DNA from 4 places in the Serratia sp. YWN4 genome. Region 2 is predicted to be linked to each of the others. Evidence: predicted binding sites of a transcription regulator. Region 2 holds the regulator's gene; each other region holds the start of a gene.
What was found. The regulator CRP, encoded in region 2, controls carbon source genes, mostly activating them, when cyclic AMP is high. The targets are predictions, from matches to a motif close to ATGTGANNNNNNTCACAT.
Positions count from the first base shown of each region.

Region 1: a site for CRP is predicted at 2,431-2,448, ahead of udp (uridine phosphorylase). Genes of this name have one in related genera too.
Region 3: a site for CRP is predicted at 2,841-2,858, ahead of msrB (peptide-methionine (R)-S-oxide reductase MsrB). Genes of this name have one in related genera too.
Region 4: a site for CRP is predicted at 1,959-1,976, ahead of deoC (deoxyribose-phosphate aldolase). Genes of this name have one in related genera too.

Region 1 is NZ_CM147696.1:5,184,491-5,189,051, reverse strand. Features, by position in the region: gene ptsP (phosphoenolpyruvate--protein phosphotransferase) at 1-186, shown strand, start outside; gene fsa (fructose-6-phosphate aldolase) at 214-879, shown strand; gene ACX9GT_RS23895 (dienelactone hydrolase family protein) at 919-1,755, opposite strand; partial or broken gene ACX9GT_RS23890 (helix-turn-helix domain-containing protein) at 1,917-2,275, opposite strand; gene udp (uridine phosphorylase) at 2,573-3,334, shown strand; gene ACX9GT_RS23880 (tyrosine-protein phosphatase) at 3,485-4,267, shown strand; gene ACX9GT_RS23875 (DedA family protein) at 4,357-4,561, shown strand, end outside.
Region 2 is NZ_CM147696.1:366,554-371,114, forward strand. Features, by position in the region: gene argD (bifunctional acetylornithine/succinyldiaminopimelate transaminase) at 1-538, shown strand, start outside; gene ACX9GT_RS01665 (YccS/YhfK family putative transporter) at 570-2,645, opposite strand; gene crp (cAMP-activated global transcriptional regulator CRP) at 2,701-3,333, opposite strand; gene ACX9GT_RS01675 (OsmC family protein) at 3,716-4,123, shown strand; gene ACX9GT_RS01680 (LysR substrate-binding domain-containing protein) at 4,126-4,561, opposite strand, start outside.
Region 3 is NZ_CM147696.1:2,903,859-2,908,419, forward strand. Features, by position in the region: gene sppA (signal peptide peptidase SppA) at 1-86, shown strand, start outside; gene ansA (asparaginase) at 168-1,184, shown strand; gene pncA (bifunctional nicotinamidase/pyrazinamidase) at 1,202-1,834, shown strand; gene ACX9GT_RS13810 (YeaC family protein) at 1,966-2,238, opposite strand; gene msrB (peptide-methionine (R)-S-oxide reductase MsrB) at 2,303-2,716, opposite strand; gene gapA (glyceraldehyde-3-phosphate dehydrogenase) at 3,065-4,060, shown strand; gene ACX9GT_RS13825 (D-hexose-6-phosphate mutarotase) at 4,147-4,561, shown strand, end outside.
Region 4 is NZ_CM147696.1:3,416,240-3,420,800, reverse strand. Features, by position in the region: gene ACX9GT_RS16130 (IS630 family transposase) at 1-168, opposite strand, end outside; gene deoR (DNA-binding transcriptional repressor DeoR) at 396-1,160, opposite strand; gene deoC (deoxyribose-phosphate aldolase) at 1,244-1,924, opposite strand; gene ybjG (undecaprenyl-diphosphate phosphatase) at 2,135-2,740, opposite strand; gene ACX9GT_RS16110 (phosphatase PAP2 family protein) at 2,750-3,496, opposite strand; gene eco (serine protease inhibitor ecotin) at 3,666-4,181, shown strand; gene ACX9GT_RS16100 (hypothetical protein) at 4,332-4,561, opposite strand, start outside.

The sequences.
Region 1 (4,561 bases), 720 kb from region 2:
GGCGATGAGGAGGCACAGTTCATCATCATGCTGACGCTGAATAAACATGTCGCAGGCGATCAGCATATGCGTATTTTCTCCAAATTGGCGCGGCGCATCATGCATGAAGGTTTCCGTGATGCCTTGGTGAATGCCAATTCTGCCCAACAGGTGGAATCACTGCTGCAACAGGAACTTGAACTGTAAACCTTTTTTTGGCTTTAAGGAGTAATCATGGAACTCTATCTGGATACCGCTGATATCAGCGCGGTGAAGCGTTTAGCGCGTGTTCTGCCGTTGTACGGTGTGACGACTAACCCGAGCATTGTTGCCGCATCGCGCACATCGCTATGGGAAGTGCTCCCCGCATTGCGTGATGCATTGGGTGGAGAAGGAAAACTGTTTGCCCAAGTACTGGCTGCCACGGCTGAGCAGATGGTGGAAGAGGCGGTATTGCTCAGCCAGCGGGTTGCAGGCCTGGTGGTGAAAGTACCGGTAACGGCAGAAGGTTTGGCGGCGATCAAAACGTTGCGTGGAATGGGCATCCCGACGTTGGGCACGGCGGTATATGGCGCAGCGCAGGGGTTGCTGGCCGCTTTGGCGGGAACGGAATATGTGGCACCTTACGTCAACCGGGTCGATGCGCAGGGCGGCAATGGCATTGCTACCGTTCAGGAACTGCAACAGTTGCTGGCACTGCATGTACCGCAGGCTAAGGTATTGGCTGCCAGTTTCAAAACCCCGCGCCAGGCGCTGGAGTGCCTGCTGGTAGGGTGCAAAGCTATCACTTTGCCAGTGGACGTGGCCGAGCAGTTTATCAGTACGCCCGCGGTGCAGGCTGCGGTAGATAAGTTTGAGCACGATTGGCGTGGGGCATTTGGTTCACTGCAGTTGGGGTAAGGCAGAAAAGTGAATCAGGGGCCAAGGTGCCCCTGACGATTATTTCACACCCACTACGCCGTGCTGGATAAACCAACTGAGCATGCGTTGCCAACCGTCGGCGGAGGCTTCGGCGTGATAGCTTGGGCGGTAATCAGCATGGAACGCATGGCCCGCCTCGGGGTAAACCACGATCTCGGCATCAGCGTTGGCCGCACGGATCGCTTGGCGCATGCTTTCCACTGTCTCCTGCGGAATGCTGCCATCCTGGCCGCCATACAGGCCCAGCACTGGCGCGGAGAGATGCGTCGCGATATCAACCGGGTGCTTCGGTGAGTTCAGGGTTTTCTCCCCCACCAGTTTGCCATACCAGGCTACAGCGGCTTTCAACTGCGGATTATGTGCGGCATATAACCAGGTGATACGCCCGCCCCAGCAGAAACCGGTGATCGCCAGCTTGTTGGCATCACCGCCGTGGCGCGTTGCCCAGTGTGCGGTATGGTCCAGATCGGCCAGCACTTGATTGTCTGGCACTTTGCTGACCAAGTTTTGCAGAAGATCGCTGATTTCGCTGTAATCTCTGGCGTCCCCTTGGCGGAAATAGAGTTCCGGGGCAATTGCCAGATAGCCCTGTTTCGCCAGGCGGCGACACAGATCCTGAATATGTTCATGCACGCCGAAAATCTCCTGCACCACCAATATCACCGGGAGTGGCCCTGGGTGATCGGCGGGTTTGGCGATATACGCCGGGAGTTCGTCGCCCTGTGAAGGAATAGTGGTTTCCCCGGTATGGATACCCTGTTCATCGGTTTGCATCGTCGATGTGGCTAGCGGTGTCACTGCCGGGGCAAATCCCCCCTGAGCCTGCTTTAATATTATCTCTTGTTCGGTTTTCATGCGGTCTCCATGCAATCAATGAGAGAAAAGCTCGGGAACGGTTAACTATAGGCAAGATTACCGCGTATTGGCATCTTGTGGGGTATTTTTAGCCATTGAAGCTGTGACTAAAATGGGTCAGGCCCCGTTGATGAGCAGCGATATATTTCCGGCAAATGCGGCTAAAGGCCAACCAGGCTCTCTAGCGGGATCTTAAATTGCTTATGCAAATTACGGATCATCGGTAGGGTTAACTGACGAGTTCCGTTAAGAACTTCGTACACCCGGTTTGATCGACCGATAGCGGGTTCTAAATCCTTGATCGTCAAGCCCTGTTGTTCCATCCGAAATTTTATTGCCTCAATGGGAGTTGAGGCTCAATGGGGTAATGCTTTTTTTCGTACTCTTCGATAAGCAGGCACATGACTTCAAAGAAATCTCCTTCAGGTGAACCCATTTCCGGCTCATTATCAAACAGGGGAGAAACAGCATTCAGGGCTGCCTGATAGTCATCTTCGTTACGGATCGGTTTGATTTGCATGTTGTTACTCCAATTCGACGGTTTCAGCATCATACTGGCGATGGGTACCTGTGCATGTTAGTCCCGTAGCGGGACTAACATAAGCAAAAAGTCCCATATTGGGATTCATCTTCTTACACCAGCTAAACTTATCTAGTGGTTCAATACGCCTTTTTATGTGATTAAAATCACAAAATATTTGTAATTTAATTTTTTGTTTCTTAATTAATGGTGAATTAATTCACAAAAATAGCCGACGATTTTCAGTAGAGTGCTTTTTTGTTCCTCCCAATAAACAGGATCCAAGAGGAGTCTCCTATGTCTCAATCTGACGTTTTCCATCTCGGCCTCACTAAAAACGATTTACAAGGAGCGACGCTCGCCATCGTTCCCGGCGATCCGCAGCGCGTAGAGAAAATTGCCAAGCTGATGGAAAACCCGGTGCATCTGGCATCACATCGAGAATTTACCTCATGGCGTGCAGAGCTGGATGGCAAAGCGATCATCGTTTGTTCCACCGGGATCGGCGGCCCATCGACGTCGATTGCGGTTGAAGAGCTGGCACAGCTGGGCATTCGTACTTTCTTGCGCATCGGCACCACCGGCGCGATCCAAAGCAATATTAATGTGGGTGATGTGCTGGTTACCACGGCGGCAGTGCGCCTCGACGGTGCCAGCCTGCACTTTGCGCCACTGGAGTTCCCGGCGGTGGCCGATTTTGCCTGTACCACGGCGCTGGTGGCAGCGGCCAAAGCCAGCGGTGCGACGACCCATATTGGCGTCACTGCCTCTTCCGACACCTTCTACCCAGGCCAGGAGCGTTACGACACCTATTCCGGCCGGGTGGTCAGCCGTTTCCAAGGCTCGATGGCCGAGTGGCAATCTATGGGTGTCATGAACTATGAAATGGAATCCGCGACTCTGCTGACCATGTGTGCCAGCCAGGGCCTGCGCGCCGGGATGGTGGCCGGGGTGATCGTCAACCGCACCCAGCAGGAGATCCCTGACGCGGAAACCATGCAGAAAACCGAAAGCCAGGCCGTGCAGATTGTGGTCGAGGCTGCCCGTCGTCTGTTGTAACCCTTGCCAATTTCGGGCCGTTTAACGGCCCGTTTTTCCATCTTGTTATAATCTGTTACGGTGATAGTCACTTGTGTCATGCTCGTGGTCGCTTTTTCAGGCCGGTACTTGTGATGACATTTCCCCAAGATAATCGCTATGAGGATGTCTATGATCGCCCAGCCCCTGCTTCATCCTTCACTGGCCCCGCTTGACGGTGGCATCAACTTCCGCGATCTCGGCGGTAACAGCGTGGCCGATGGCCGCCGCATCAAACGTGGGTTGCTGTTCCGTTCCGGCTCACTGGAACGCCTGACCGAAAGCGACTGTGCTTTTCTGGCCGGAGTGCCGATACGTTCGGTGCTTGATTACCGCGATGCTGACGAAGTGCAGGCCAAGCCGGATGTGCTGTGGCAGGGAGCGGATTATCACCATTTCCCGGCGAACCCGCTCAGCAGCGAAGTGAATGCCAACCTGGAGAAGCTCACCAACGAAACGTTGGCCAGGTTCAATGCCCAGGCGTTTATGCTGGAGCTGTACCGCCGTCTGCCGTTTAACAATGCGGCCTACCGCCAACTGACACAATTGCTGACCACGCCTGAACCCGGGGCGATTGTGCAGCACTGTGCGGTGGGTAAAGATCGCACCGGGGTTGGTTCGGCGCTGGTGTTGCTGGCGCTCGGAGCGGATGAGGCCACGGTGGTTGAAGATTACTTGCTGACCGAAACTACGCTGGCGGCCTTCCGCGAGCATATGCTGGATCAGCTTTCCGTTCGCTTGAATACGGCCGCGTTGGCGCAGTTCGCCCATGTGTTGAGTGCGCGTGAAGAGTTCCTGATGACGGCGCTGGGCTGTATTCGCGAACAATATGGTACTGCCGATCGCTGGTTGGAAAGCGAATACGGGCTGGGGCAAAACCAGCGTGAGCAGTTACAGGCGGTCTATCTGGAATAACAATAGCGGCATGTTTAGCCAAGGTTTAACCAAGGCGGGCTGGCATTGCGTATCCTTGGGGCTGGATTTTTCGCTTAAGGAGCCTGCTATTGAGTCTCAATGATATTGTCCATTGGGTCAGCGACATCGTGCGGCAGCATGAAGGTTGGGCCATTCCGATTATCTTTTTTCTGGCTTTCGGTGAATCGCTGGCCTTCCTGTCGCTGTTGCTGCCTGCCACGGTTATTTTGCTAGCGCTGGGGGCGTTGATCGGTGAAAGCGGCATTGCTTTCTGGCCGATTTGGGCCGCCGCTG
Region 2 (4,561 bases):
GCAAAGCGGTATGGGCCGCACTGGTAAGCTGTTTACCTATATGCACTACGGTATTACGCCGGACATCCTCACCACCGCTAAAGCGCTGGGCGGCGGCTTCCCGGTGAGCGCGATGCTGACCACGGAAGAGATCGCTTCGGTGATGCATGTGGGCACTCACGGCACCACCTATGGTGGCAACCCGCTGGCCTGCGCGGTGGCAGAAGCGGCGCTGGACGTGATCAATACGCCGGAAGTATTGAGCGGTATTGAGCTGCGTCATGATTTATATGTGAAGGCATTGCAGAAAATCGGTGAGAAATACTGCGTTTTCAGCGACATTCGCGGCATGGGCCTGCTGATCGGCGCGGAGTTGACGCCGGAATATCACGGCAAGGCGCGGGACTTCCTGACCGCTGCGGCGGCTCGGGGTTTGATGATCCTCAACGCCGGGCCAAACGTGATTCGCTTTGCGCCTTCGCTGGTGGTGGAACTGAAAGATATCGATGAAGGTATGGCGCGCTTCGAACTGGCAGTGCAGGATGTGATTAACGCTTAAGCCATTTGCAGGGGTGTTGGCCCCTGCAACATCAGCTTTCCCGCAGTTTCCGTTTCAGCCAGATACCGTGATGTGGGCGCTGGCGCCAGGCCAGCGACGAAATGGTGTGCATCACGCTCAGGTGCGAAAGAATACGCAGCAGGTGGCGTTCCATCTCGCTTGGCGGTCGATCGTTATGCAGCGTTGGGGGCTGCATAACGATCTTGCTGGTGCTTGGGCCATCATACTCCAGCCTTTGTTGGCAGCTTTGCAGGGCAATTTCGCAACTTTGCAGATACTCTTTCGCCATCTCTGGCGTCAAGGTGTCGTGCTCGCGCGCCAGAATGGTCAGCGCATTCAGGTGTTCAACAATAAACTGGCTGTGCGTGATCCATAAGCGCATATCCGCCAGATAATCCGACTCAAACCCTGGTTCCTGCATCGCCTGATTGAGCGAGGTGAACAGCGCATTGTGCGCCTGATTGACCTGCATCCGCGCGTAGGCCAGCGTAGCAGGATCCGCCTCCTGTTCTTGCAGCAGCAGGCGTAATGCCGTTTGATCCTGCTCCAGCGCCTGATGGGCGTTCTTACGCAGCAGACCGCTCTGCCATTGCGGCCACAGCCAGATACTCCCGCCAAACACCAGCACGCAGCCAATCAGCGTATCGAGCAGGCGCGGTACCAGAAAATGGGTGCCGTTAAGCGCCAACAATTGCAGGGTATACACCGCGGTGACGGTAAACCCCATCACCGCCAGCCCATAGTTTTTGCGTAATATCAGGTAGGCAGCCAGCGTGATCGCCAGCATGATGCTCAGCGTCAGGTGCTCCGGCAGTTGCAGTTGTAAGAGCCCGGCGGCGATCGCTAACCCGGCCAGCGTGCCGAGGGCACGATGTTGGATCCTGACGCGCGTGGCGTTATAGCCGTTCTGGCTGACCAGCATAATGGTTAGCAGGATCCAATAGGGCTTCGGCAGGTTGAAAATCATACCCAGGCTGCTGCCCACCGCCAGTATGATGCCCAGCCGGGCGGCATTGCGCAGGGCGTTGGACTTCAACGACAGATAGCTCACCACCGCGGGCCAGAACGGTAATCGCGCCTGGTTGGCCATCAGATCGCGCTGATACAGTGGACGCTGGCTGCGTAACAGGCGGGCGATGCGGCTGAAGTGGTAAAAACAGAACTGTCCCACCGGGTTTTCGGCATGCTGCGTGGCCACCTTTTCCAGCGCCGCCAGCTCATTCTTCATACTGAAACGCGCTGAACGCCGGTGATAGAGAATATCGTTGGCCACGATGCGCAAACGCCCGGCAATTACCTGAGCGTTGCGGCGGATAATCGCTTCGGCCTGGCTCTGTTCCACCAGTTTTTGCACTTCTTCTGGCTGATGCAGGCTGACGGTAATGTGTTCTTGCAGATCGAGTGCCACCTGAAAAGTGCGTTGCAGGCGTTTTTGCTCCTGATTATTGGCATGGGGCAGAAAGTTCAACTGCTGATATAACAGGCTGATCAGATCCATCACTTTTTGCTGGCGTTGCAGCAGCGGCGGCAGTGCAGTTTCTGGATCGATGTGCTGGGTCAGCAGCGAATATTTGGCTTCGAAATAGTCTGCCAACTGGATATAGAGCTGGCTCAGGGATTCGCGCATCGGTTGCTCTTTCCACAGTTTGAACCAGAACCAGGTGAACAGCCCGTACCAGGCGGTGCCGACCAGATACAGCAGCGGCGCATGCCAGATCGGCACGTGTCCGGCCATGCTGAGAGAAAAGATGGCGGCGACCAGCGCGGCGGGCAGCAGACGTGCGTGCAGCGGGCTGATTTCACCGCTGACGCCCAGCAACAGCGCCATTGCCAGCATCAGTAAGGGTAACGGGATATGCCACAGCAGCGCCTGTTGCAGCAGCAAACTGCTGAGAGCAAACAGGGAGCCGCCAACGGCCAGACGTTTGAAAAAGCGTTTGTGCGGCGTATCCAACCCGGCGATGTTGCAGCAGGCAGGTACCAGAGAGAACAGCAGGCCGAGTTGCAGGTTGCCCATCAGCAGGAAGAAAACCACCGGCAGGCACAGCACCAGCGTTTGCCGCAGTGCATAGTTGACTTCCGGGTGGTAGATCAGGCGCCGCCACATGATGAATGGGGGGAGTTAAAAAAAACGGCGTATCGCTACGCCGTTTCTTCAATAATTAACGCGTGCCGTAAACGACAATAGTTTTGCCGTGGGCAGAAATCAGGTTTTGATCTTCAAGCATTTTCAGAATACGACCGACGGTTTCACGTGAGCAACCGACGATTTGACCAATTTCCTGGCGGGTAATCTTGATTTGCATGCCATCCGGGTGAGTCATGGCGTCGGGTTGTTTCGCCAGGTTCAGCAGGGTTTGTGCAATGCGGCCGGTAACGTCAAGGAAGGCGAGGTTACCCACTTTCTCTGAGGTGATTTGCAGGCGGTTTGCCATCTGCGCAGACAGGCGCATCAGGATATCCGGATTAACCTGAATCAACTGGCGGAATTTCTTATAGGAAATTTCAGCCACTTCACAGGCTGTTTTCGCTCTAACCCAGGCACTGCGCTCCTGGCCTTCTTCAAATAATCCAAGCTCGCCGATGAAATCCCCCTGGTTAAGGTAGGACAGAATCATCTCTTTGCCTTCTTCATCCTTGATCAGCACCGCCACGGAGCCTTTCACGATGTAGTAGAGCGTTTCGGCCTTTTCACCTTGGTGAATCAGCGTACTCTTTGATGGATATTTGTGGATATGGCAATGAGACAGGAACCATTCAAGAGTCGGGTCTGTTTGCGGTTTGCCGAGAACCATTCGCTGTTATCCTCTGTTGTTATCGCTGCCTTGTATCACAGGGGTCAGAGTTCCCTGTAAAACGTGCTTATAGCCCGGTGTTTTATAGAGTGGCTATCAACAGGTTTTGAGGCATGTTATAGAAATACGCTTGTGCCTTAGCATATTAACTTGCGCCAAGTGCTGCAAGCTACATTCTGTTAACATACCAATATAGGGTCCTTTCCTCGGACATTTCCCTGAAATCGGTGACCTGGAAAGAGTTCTTGCGGCTCTGTTTGTAGCACAGAGTGAAGCGGGTGTCTTGTGTTGTCTCGCTTCAGCATGATTAGCATCAGGTTCCGTTGCCAGTTTCTATGCGAAAGCGTACCCTGATTTTGAGAAATTAACGGGAGTGTACAAAATGCAGGCAAGAGTTAAGTGGGTAGAAGGACTGACATTCTTGGGTGAGTCTGCGTCCGGCCATCAGGTATTAATGGACGGTAACGCGGGCGATAAAGCGCCAAGCCCGATGGAAATGGTCTTGATGTCGGTTGGCGGCTGTAGCGCCATTGATGTCGTCGCCATCCTGCAAAAAGGCCGTAACGATGTTCGTGACTGTGAGGTAAAACTGACCTCGGAGCGCCGTGAAGAAGCACCGCGTCTGTTTACCCATATCAACCTGCATTTTATCGTCACCGGCAAAGGGCTGACCGACAAGATTGTTGAGCGTGCGGTTAACCTCTCTGCCGAGAAGTATTGCTCGGTCTCGCTGATGCTGAGCAAGGCCGCCAGCGTGACCCACAGCTTTGAAATCTGCGACGTTGCCTGAAGCTACCAGAGGTAACTGTGGCAGTGGTTGCTCAATAAATGCAAAAATCGCCGCGCCGTGATGGTTAGCGGCGATTTTTGTGAGTACAGCACGCAGTACTGCGCCTGCGGCAGGCTGTCGATCGGCAACGTCACCAGTTTTTGCTGCAAATGGAAAGGCGTGTTCATCGCCCGCGCGACAATGGTCAGATAGTCTGCCTCCAACACCATATTCAATCCGCATACCGCCGAATCCGAACGAATGGGCCTATTGGTCAATTGCTGATAAAAGCTGCCGAGTACCGATTGCAGCTGTTGATAATAACCCATGTCGGTTTCTGGCAGCAGCCATTTGGCTCCGTACAGTTCATCCAGTGATGTCGCCTGTGCCAGAGGATGCCCGCGGCGCGCAATAATGCAAAACGGGGCTGTGAACAGTGGGGTGCAGATTAAATGTTGC
Region 3 (4,561 bases), 2.5 Mb from region 2:
TGAAAGATCAACCGGGTCTGTTTAATAATCTGAACGATCCGCAGCACCGTTATGCTCTCTGCCTGACCTGCGGAGAAGTCCGTTAGCGCATTAATCTCTGGCCCGGCATCCGCCGGGCTTTTTCCCCCTATAATTCAGCTCATCTGAAAGCTATTAAGACTGATGCTATGCACAAGAAATCCATTTACGTCGCCTATACCGGTGGGACGATCGGGATGCAACGTTCCGAGCACGGCTATATCCCGGTTTCTGGCCACCTGCAACACCAACTGTCACTGATGCCCGAATTCCATCGCCCGGAAATGCCAGATTTCACTATCCATGAATATGCACCGCTGATCGATTCTTCCGATATGACACCAGAAGACTGGCAACATATTGCCGATGATATTAAACAGCATTACGACCAATATGACGGCTTCGTCATCCTGCACGGCACCGATACCATGGCTTTTACCGCCTCGGCGCTGTCGTTCATGTTGGAGAACCTGGACAAGCCGGTTATTGTGACAGGGTCACAGATTCCGCTGGCAGAACTCCGTTCCGACGGCCAGACCAACCTGCTGAATGCGCTGTATCTGGCCGCCAATCATCCGGTCAATGAAGTCAGCCTGTTCTTCAACAACAAACTGTTTCGTGGCAATCGCACGACTAAAGCCCATGCCGATGGTTTTGACGCCTTCGCTTCACCAAATCTGCCGCCGTTATTGGAAGCTGGGATCCATATCCGCCGCCAAACCGGCATCGCATCACCGGTGTGTAATGGTGAGTTGAAAGTACATAACATTACGCCGCAGCCGATCGGTGTGGTCACCATCTATCCGGGGATTTCCGGGGCGGTAGTGCGTAACTTCTTGCTGCAACCGGTAAAAGCTCTGATTTTGCGCTCCTACGGGGTCGGCAATGCGCCACAAAAAGCGGAGCTGGTGGATGAATTGCGCGACGCCTCTGCGCGTGGCATCGTAGTGGTTAACCTGACTCAGTGCATCTCAGGCCGGGTCAACATGGGGGGATATGCCACCGGTAATGCCCTGGCCCATGCTGGCGTTATCAGCGGCTTTGATATGACGGTAGAAGCTGCCCTGACCAAACTGCATTACCTGCTGAGCCAACCGCTGACGCCAGAAGATATCCGCAGCCAGATGCAACAGGATCTGCGTGGCGAACTGAGCGCTGCGGGTTAACCCATCTCGGAGTTGAAATGAAAACTGCCCTGCTGTTGATTGATTTGCAAAACGATTTTTGCCCCGGTGGCGCACTGGCGGTGGCCGAAGGCGATCAAACCATCGCTATTGCTAATCAGGCCATCGAGGCCTGCCTGGCTCGACATGAAATGGTGATTGCCAGCCAGGATTGGCACCCAGCCAATCACCGCAGCTTTGCGGTGAATTCTCATGCCACCGTCGGCACGTTCGGTGAACTCGAAGGTTTGCCGCAGGTCTGGTGGCCAGTCCACTGCGTTCAAGGAACCCCAGGAGCCGCATTTCATCCGCAACTCCGGCAGCAAGCGCTGACCGCCGTGTTTCGCAAAGGTGAAAACCCGGACATCGACAGCTACAGCGCGTTCTTTGATAACGGCCACCGCACGCAAACAGCTCTCGATAGCTGGTTGAAATCTCAGGGGGTTACGCATCTTGCCGTGATGGGATTGGCGACGGATTACTGTGTGAAATTCAGCGTGCTGGACGCTCTGCATCTGGGCTATCAAACCCTGGTGATCACGGAAGGATGCCGCGGCGTCAATCTGCAACCGCAAGATAGCCAACAGGCGCTGTTAGCAATGCAGCAGGCCGGTGCGCAATTAGTGACACTGTCACAGTTTATTCAACGTTAATTAGGCGGGGCGATGTTCTGGGAATTACGGTGTCGACAATAATCACCATCTGGCCCAGACGTTAACTGAAATTTCATTACGCTAGAAAGTAAAGCAGCCAGGGCGATGCCAGCATCGCCCTACTCGAGAAGTTATTGCGGTTTCAGTTTGATCAGAGGCTCGGCAGCGAACTGCTGCTTCAACTCCTGTTTGCTTTTCATCACAATCTGCCCATCGGTACCAATGCTCATATGTTGCGGATCGGCATTGTGCATCGACTGCCATAGCATCACTGCTTGCAGGCTATTCTCTTTCTGCTCCGGCGTCAGGGCAACACCGTCTGGCCATTTACCCAACTCCACCGCCTGCATCAAGCGCTGGTAAATTTCTGGCGTCATGGCTGCAATCAGATCTTTCACTTCCATCTATGCGTTTCCTCACTCAAAGATGAATAATTAGCTGAATCGATTTTGTTGATCGATTTACTACTTAACCCGCCGTTTTCTCACCATTCTCGCCGTCGGTGAAACTCAATGAAGCAGAGTTAACACAGTAACGCTCACCCGTTGGTTGCGGACCGTCTGGGAACACATGCCCCAGATGCGCATCGCAATGACCACAACGGATCTCGACCCGATGCATATTATGCGAGTTATCATCAAGATAAAGAATGGCATCATCCGAAACCGGTTGGTAGAAACTGGGCCATCCGCAGCCAGAATCATACTTGCTATCGGAGTAGAACAACGGTGCATTACAGCACAGGCAGTGGTATACCCCTTCACGCTTGTTGTGCAGCAACTTGCCGGAATAAGGTGCTTCTGTGCCACGTTCCTGTGTCACATAGCGTTGGATTTCATTCAGTTCCGTGGCTGGTTGGTTAGGGGTTGTCTCTTTAGCCATTTGTGCGATTCCCGGAAATGTGGATAATATCAACGAAAACAATGGGTAATAATAACAAAAAATTAACAACGCTGCTGGCCTTTTTGGCCTAAACTGTACGGCATAAAGGTTACGCCGCAGCCATATGTGATCAATATCACATATATTGCACGTACGGACTTTATACTTAGCAGTTTGCCCCCATATCTTTGTGAGGGTAAACGTGAATGGAATGTGCAATAAGCGTGCAAAACCGGTTCTGTGGTTTGATTTGCCGCAAGAATTGACACGATTCCGCTTGACGCTGGGTAAGGTTTTTGTAATTTTACAACCAACCTTTTATTCACTAACAAATAGCTGGTGGAATATATGACTATCAAAGTAGGTATCAACGGTTTTGGCCGTATCGGTCGCATTGTTTTCCGTGCTGCTCAGGAACGTTCTGACATCGAAATCGTTGCAATCAACGATCTGTTAGACGCAGAGTACATGGCTTACATGCTGAAGTACGACTCTACCCATGGCCGTTTCAACGGTACTGTAGAAGTTAAAGACGGCCACCTGGTTGTTAACGGTAAAACCATCCGTTGTACCTCAGAAAGAGATCCGGCTAACCTGAAATGGAACGAAGTCAACGTTGACGTCGTTGCTGAAGCCACTGGTTTGTTCCTGACCGACGAAACTGCGCGTAAACATATCGCTGCAGGCGCGAAGAAAGTGGTTCTGACTGGCCCATCTAAAGATGACACCCCGATGTTTGTTATGGGCGTGAACCACAAATCTTACGCTGGCCAAGAAATCGTTTCTAACGCTTCTTGCACCACCAACTGCCTGGCACCACTGGCTAAAGTGATCAACGACAAGTTCGGCATCGTTGAAGCGCTGATGACCACGGTTCATGCCACTACCGCAACTCAGAAAACCGTTGATGGCCCGTCTCATAAAGACTGGCGCGGCGGCCGCGGCGCAGCCCAGAACATCATCCCTTCTTCTACCGGTGCTGCTAAAGCAGTAGGTAAAGTCATCCCAGAACTGAACGGCAAACTGACCGGTATGGCGTTCCGCGTTCCTACTCCGAACGTGTCTGTGGTTGACCTGACTGCTCGTCTGGCAAAACCCGCTTCTTACAAAGAAATCTGTGCTGCTATCAAAGCCGCTTCTGAAGGCGAGCTGAAAGGCGTGCTGGGTTATACCGAAGACGAAGTGGTTTCTACCGATTTCAACGGCGAAAAACTGACTTCCGTATTCGATGCGAAAGCCGGTATTGCTCTGAGCGACACCTTTGTGAAACTGGTTTCTTGGTACGATAACGAAACCGGTTATTCCAACAAAGTACTGGATCTGATCTCTCACATCTCCAAATAATATGGCATGATGTGCAGTTGATGACGAGGGCGACATTATTGTCGCCCTTTTTACTGGTTTTTTGCGGCGAAAAGAAGGCAATTTACGTGTACGAAAAAATCTTCACCCTACCCGTTACCGAACAAATCACTCCCTTTATCAGCCAACGACAGTTGGATGAACTGCCGGTCGTGGTAGTTACCCACCCTAAAGTACGTGCTGCCATTACTTTGCAGGGTGCACATTTGCTAGCCTGGCAACCCAACGGCGATCGGCCGGTGATCTGGCTAAGCGACAATACCCCGTTCAAAGAAGGCATCGCGATCCGTGGCGGCGTTCCAATTTGCTGGCCCTGGTTCGGCACGGCAGGTACACCCTCCCATGGTTTCGCACGCAATCAGCCGTGGACCCTGACTGCCCATGATGAAGATGAAAACGGAGTGATCCTGACCTTCACGTTGCAAGATAACGCACAGACACGTGCACAGTGGCCTCATGCCTTTACGCTAATCGCCCGTTTCA
Region 4 (4,561 bases), 2.5 Mb from region 2:
GTCAACAGTGGTCTGATGCAGGCGCAGAGCCTGAGCAATCATGACCGAACTCCAACCTTCGGAGGCGAGAAGTACGGCTTTAATACGATCGCAAACGTGTTTGTCCCGGCTGGAATCATGCCGGCGTTCGAGTTCGATTTTTTGCTCAGCGGTGATAAATATCTTCATGGGATGAAAGCATGATCCTCTTCATCAACAAAATCAAGCATCTTCAATGATCACGGGTATATAATATTCTCACTCAGAGCGACTTGATTTAATTTTCGGCAATTTTATTTCGTACGAAATAATAACCACGGCAAGCTGTTGCAATTCATTAACCTGCAATTATGGATAATAAGCTATTTCTTAGGTTTAATTGCTGTTAATTCGTACAGAAAATCACGAGGCGCGAGCTAAAATCGGATGGTGATCGCCTGTTCACTGAAGAATTTGGTGAACTCGCTTTCAGGTTTGCGATCGGTAATGATCCGGTCAAACTGTGTCAGCGGGCCGATGCAGGCCGGTCTGGTTTGACCAAATTTGCTGTGATCCACCACCAGAATCTTTTGCTGCGCCATGGCTATGGCTTTGTGCTTCATATCCAGTTCGTCAAAGTTGAAGCAGGTGGCACCTTGTTGCAGGTTAATACCCGCCGCAGAGATAAAGGCAATGTTGGGGCAGATATGTTCGAGTTCATTATGCTGGCCAACCGTGGCAAAAATGGCGTTGTTCGGCTTGAACTCGCCGCCACACAGGATCACCTTGCAGTTGGGTTTAGCCTGCAATACCAAAAAGGTATTGAGTGAATGGCATACGGCGGTGAAGGCCAGGTCGTCCGCAATCGCGTTAATGATGGCTGGCGTAGTCGTGCCACAGTCAAAAAATACCGTATCGTTTTTATTGATCAACGGTGCGGCCAGCATGCCGATGCGCTGTTTCTCAGCTACCTGCTTAGCCTGTTGGTCAGAGACAAAATAGTGGGTTACGCCATGGCTGCGCGGTTCCGCTACCACGTAACCGCCAAGCAAAACTACGGCGGCAGGCTCGGCATTGAGATCGCGGCGAATGGTCATTTCCGAGACGCCTAACAGCGCGGCAGCCTCTTTTAGATGGATCTTGTCGGAACGCTTTAATGCCTGAATTAACCGGTTGATACGATCTTCACGCCGCTTTTCCATCTGTTCTCCTGTTGCTAAGCATTCCACACCCCAATGCGGGGCGCACGAGCAGCGCTACCCCGCATCAATCTCGGTGTCGATATTCAGTAACTACCGGCTACGGCGCTATCGCCTGAAACAATGGCCACGCCTGAACTGGTGCCGATGCGCGTAGCACCAGCGGCGATCATTTTCCCGGCGGTGGCCCGGTCACGTACCGCCCCGGAGGCTTTCACGCCCATTTCACTGCCCACGGTGGCACGCATCAGTTTGACGTGCTCTTCACGCGCTCCGCCGGTGCTGAAACCTGTAGAGGTTTTAACGAAGGCGACATCGAGTTCGCGGCACATCTCACAGACTTGCGTGATTTGCTCATCGCTGAGCAGGCAGGTTTCCAAGATAACCTTCAACGGAATGGCCGCACAAACCTCACGCACCGCAGCGATATCGGCTTGTACATCGTCCAGCAGGCCGCTTTTCAACCAACCGATGTTGATGACCATATCGATCTCCTGAGCGCCTGCGGCGATGGCCGCTTTGGCCTCGAACGCCTTGGCGACGGTCAGACCTGCGCCCAGCGGGAAACCGATGACTGAGCAGACTTTCACTTCGCTTTCCTGCAACAGGTGTGCCGCCAGCGGAACATAGCCGGAGTTTACGCATACCGCATAAAAATTATGCAGCTGTGCTTCTTCACACAGTTTGGCTATTTGGCTTTCGGTGGCATCCATCGCCAAAAGGGTGTGGTCGATATAGTGGGCATAGTCAATCTGTTCGGTGGTCATGCTGATCCCTATGAGGTCGTTAATGTAGCGCTGAATGTGATTATTCTAACATTCAGCTTTGCTGATTGATAGCTGCTGTTATTGGGGATAGGGGGGTTTTTAACATGGCTAGTTTGACAATGTTATTTAAATAACATTTGGCCTGCAACTCACGTTGAGGGAGATAAAACGCAGACAGGCAGAGGTAGATGGCCCCTGCCTGTGGAGGTATTACTCTTTCACCCATCCTTTGCGGATCGGGAAAGCAAACAGGAAGTGATACAGGCGTGTGAGTTGGTTAGCGATCGCTTCACCAAACAGGTTCCATACCAGTTGTGCGAACAGGCAACCCACAAGCCCCACCAGGAAGCCACCAACCATATCCAACGGCCAATGGACGCCAAGGAATACGCGAGCCCAGGCAATGGCTACCGCAACACCCATCAGCAGAGTACCTGACCAGGCACGGTGCCAGCATAGAAAAGCCAGTGCGAAAGTGAAGATGGCGGTGCCATGATCGCTGGGGAAGGAACTGTCTGGCGCGTGCGCCAGGAAGGTATAGCCAACACCGACCGCAAATGGCCGTTCGTGTGGCAGTAACATACCAATAGCAGCAGCGGTACTCATGGCAAATAACAGAGCAATTGTCGCCTTGGCCACCACTTCTCGCTGTGAATGCAATTTCTGTTGTGGCCCCCAGAACCACAAACCGACAATCAGTAACGGAATAATGACGATCAGATCCCGTGCAAAAAACGTGGCAAGATCGATCAACCATTCCGGGCTGGCCGGGGTGGCATTGATCCAGGCGAAAAGAAAGTAGTTCAATTGCTCCATCATGATGTATTACCTCATCTTGCGGCTGAAATAACCGCTAACCCACCAATAAACAGCCAGTTGGCTGAACCAGACCCACCACCCAGCCCACAGGTTGTGGGTAAGAAAATGTGCTCCGCGCATGATCTGACCAAATCCCATCAGCATGCCGCAGGCGATACCACCGAACCAGCACCAATAAGCGAGGCGCGGGCGTTGCGGATAAAACAGGAAGAACAGTGCCATCAGGGCAAAACCACTGGAGGCATGACCACCGGGAAAACAACGACCTGGCCCTGGGAATGCAGGTGTAGCGCCAAACAGCGGAAACGCCATGGCTTTGCCGCCGTACTCCAGCAGATCCCACGGGCAGGAATGGGCACTGACCGCTTTCAAGATACCAACAACCAATGGCCCGACACCGACCAGTAACATCGTGACGATCAAACGCGTATTGCGGCGGTAAATACCCCAAAAAAGCGCGAGCACCGAACCGGTGATAACCCCGATCTTCAATAGGCGGTGATTGATCAGATCCAGCCAGGCATTGTTCTGCCAAGGAAAACGCTGGCTTGCGGCGTCATACCAGTAATTGCTGAGCATCCAGTCCAATTGTTCATTACGTGACAGCCAGATAAATAGTAATCCGGTCAGAAGCAAGCCAAAAACTTGCCAACGGTAAAAGGATGTTGACAGGGTGTAAAGAACATCAGTCTTAATTTGCATCGTTGTTGAGGATTGATTTAATGAAGATTCTGAGATCACGCGGTAGCTCATTGGCGGTAACGAATAACACTACTGTAATAATTCCGGCTTAAGAAAACCTTAATGGGTTGTGAAGTTGGACCTGGTAAAACGAGAGGATATCCAGATTTAACCTATAATTAGGATCTGTACATTGTGCTAACGTACCGCAGTATTACGCCATGAATCATAGGGATAAAAAATGAATAAGCTTTCTTTTGCGTTTACCGGCCTGCTGATGGTGGCCTCTGCCAGCGCGGTTGCCGCAACAGCGGCCAGCGAAAATGGCGATCTCAGCCTGCAACCGTTGGAAAAGGTCGCGCCATTCCCAAAAGCAGAGAAGGGGATGAGCCGTCAGGTAATTTACCTGCCGAAACAGGAAAATGAGCAGAACTTCAAAGTAGAACTGCTGATCGGTAACACGCTGGAAGTGGACTGTAACCGGCACATGATGGGCGGCAATTTGGAAAGCAGAACGCTAGCCGGTTGGGGCTATGACTATCTGGTGCTGTCAAAACTTTCTGCACCCGCATCCACGATGATGGCCTGCCCGGATAACAGCAAGCGGCAGGAGTTTGTTGCCGCTAACTTGGGCGATGCAGCGATGCAGCGTTACAACAGCAGACTGCCGATCGTGGTTTACGTGCCGAAAGAGGTTGAAGTACGTTACCGCATCTGGTCTGCCAGCGAGACTATTGGGCGTGCGGTAGTGAAATAAGTCCGTTAGGTTTGCCAAGTCTCTCTTCATCAACCTAATCTGCCGGTCAGCGTCGACAGGCAGATTTTTTTATGTCTAAAGCGTGGGAAACATTTGGGACAACAGAGATTATGCTCGCTCAATCTTTGTCGAGAGCGCTGTTTTTATCGCCTAAGTGACACCGTTTGCAATGTTATCTTTAATGTCGCATATCTCTTTATTTAATGCGTTGAAGGTAATAAAGCCAAGAAGTAGCGTTGTGGCCATACACAGGAAACTCAAGCCAATAAGCAGGGATGCTATGGCATTTTTTCTTTCATTTTCTATAGCGTTAATCAAGGCGTTTGCTTTTTCTTTTGATGTCGGAGTGAGGTAATCACAAGCCTCATCGTAAACAGTTG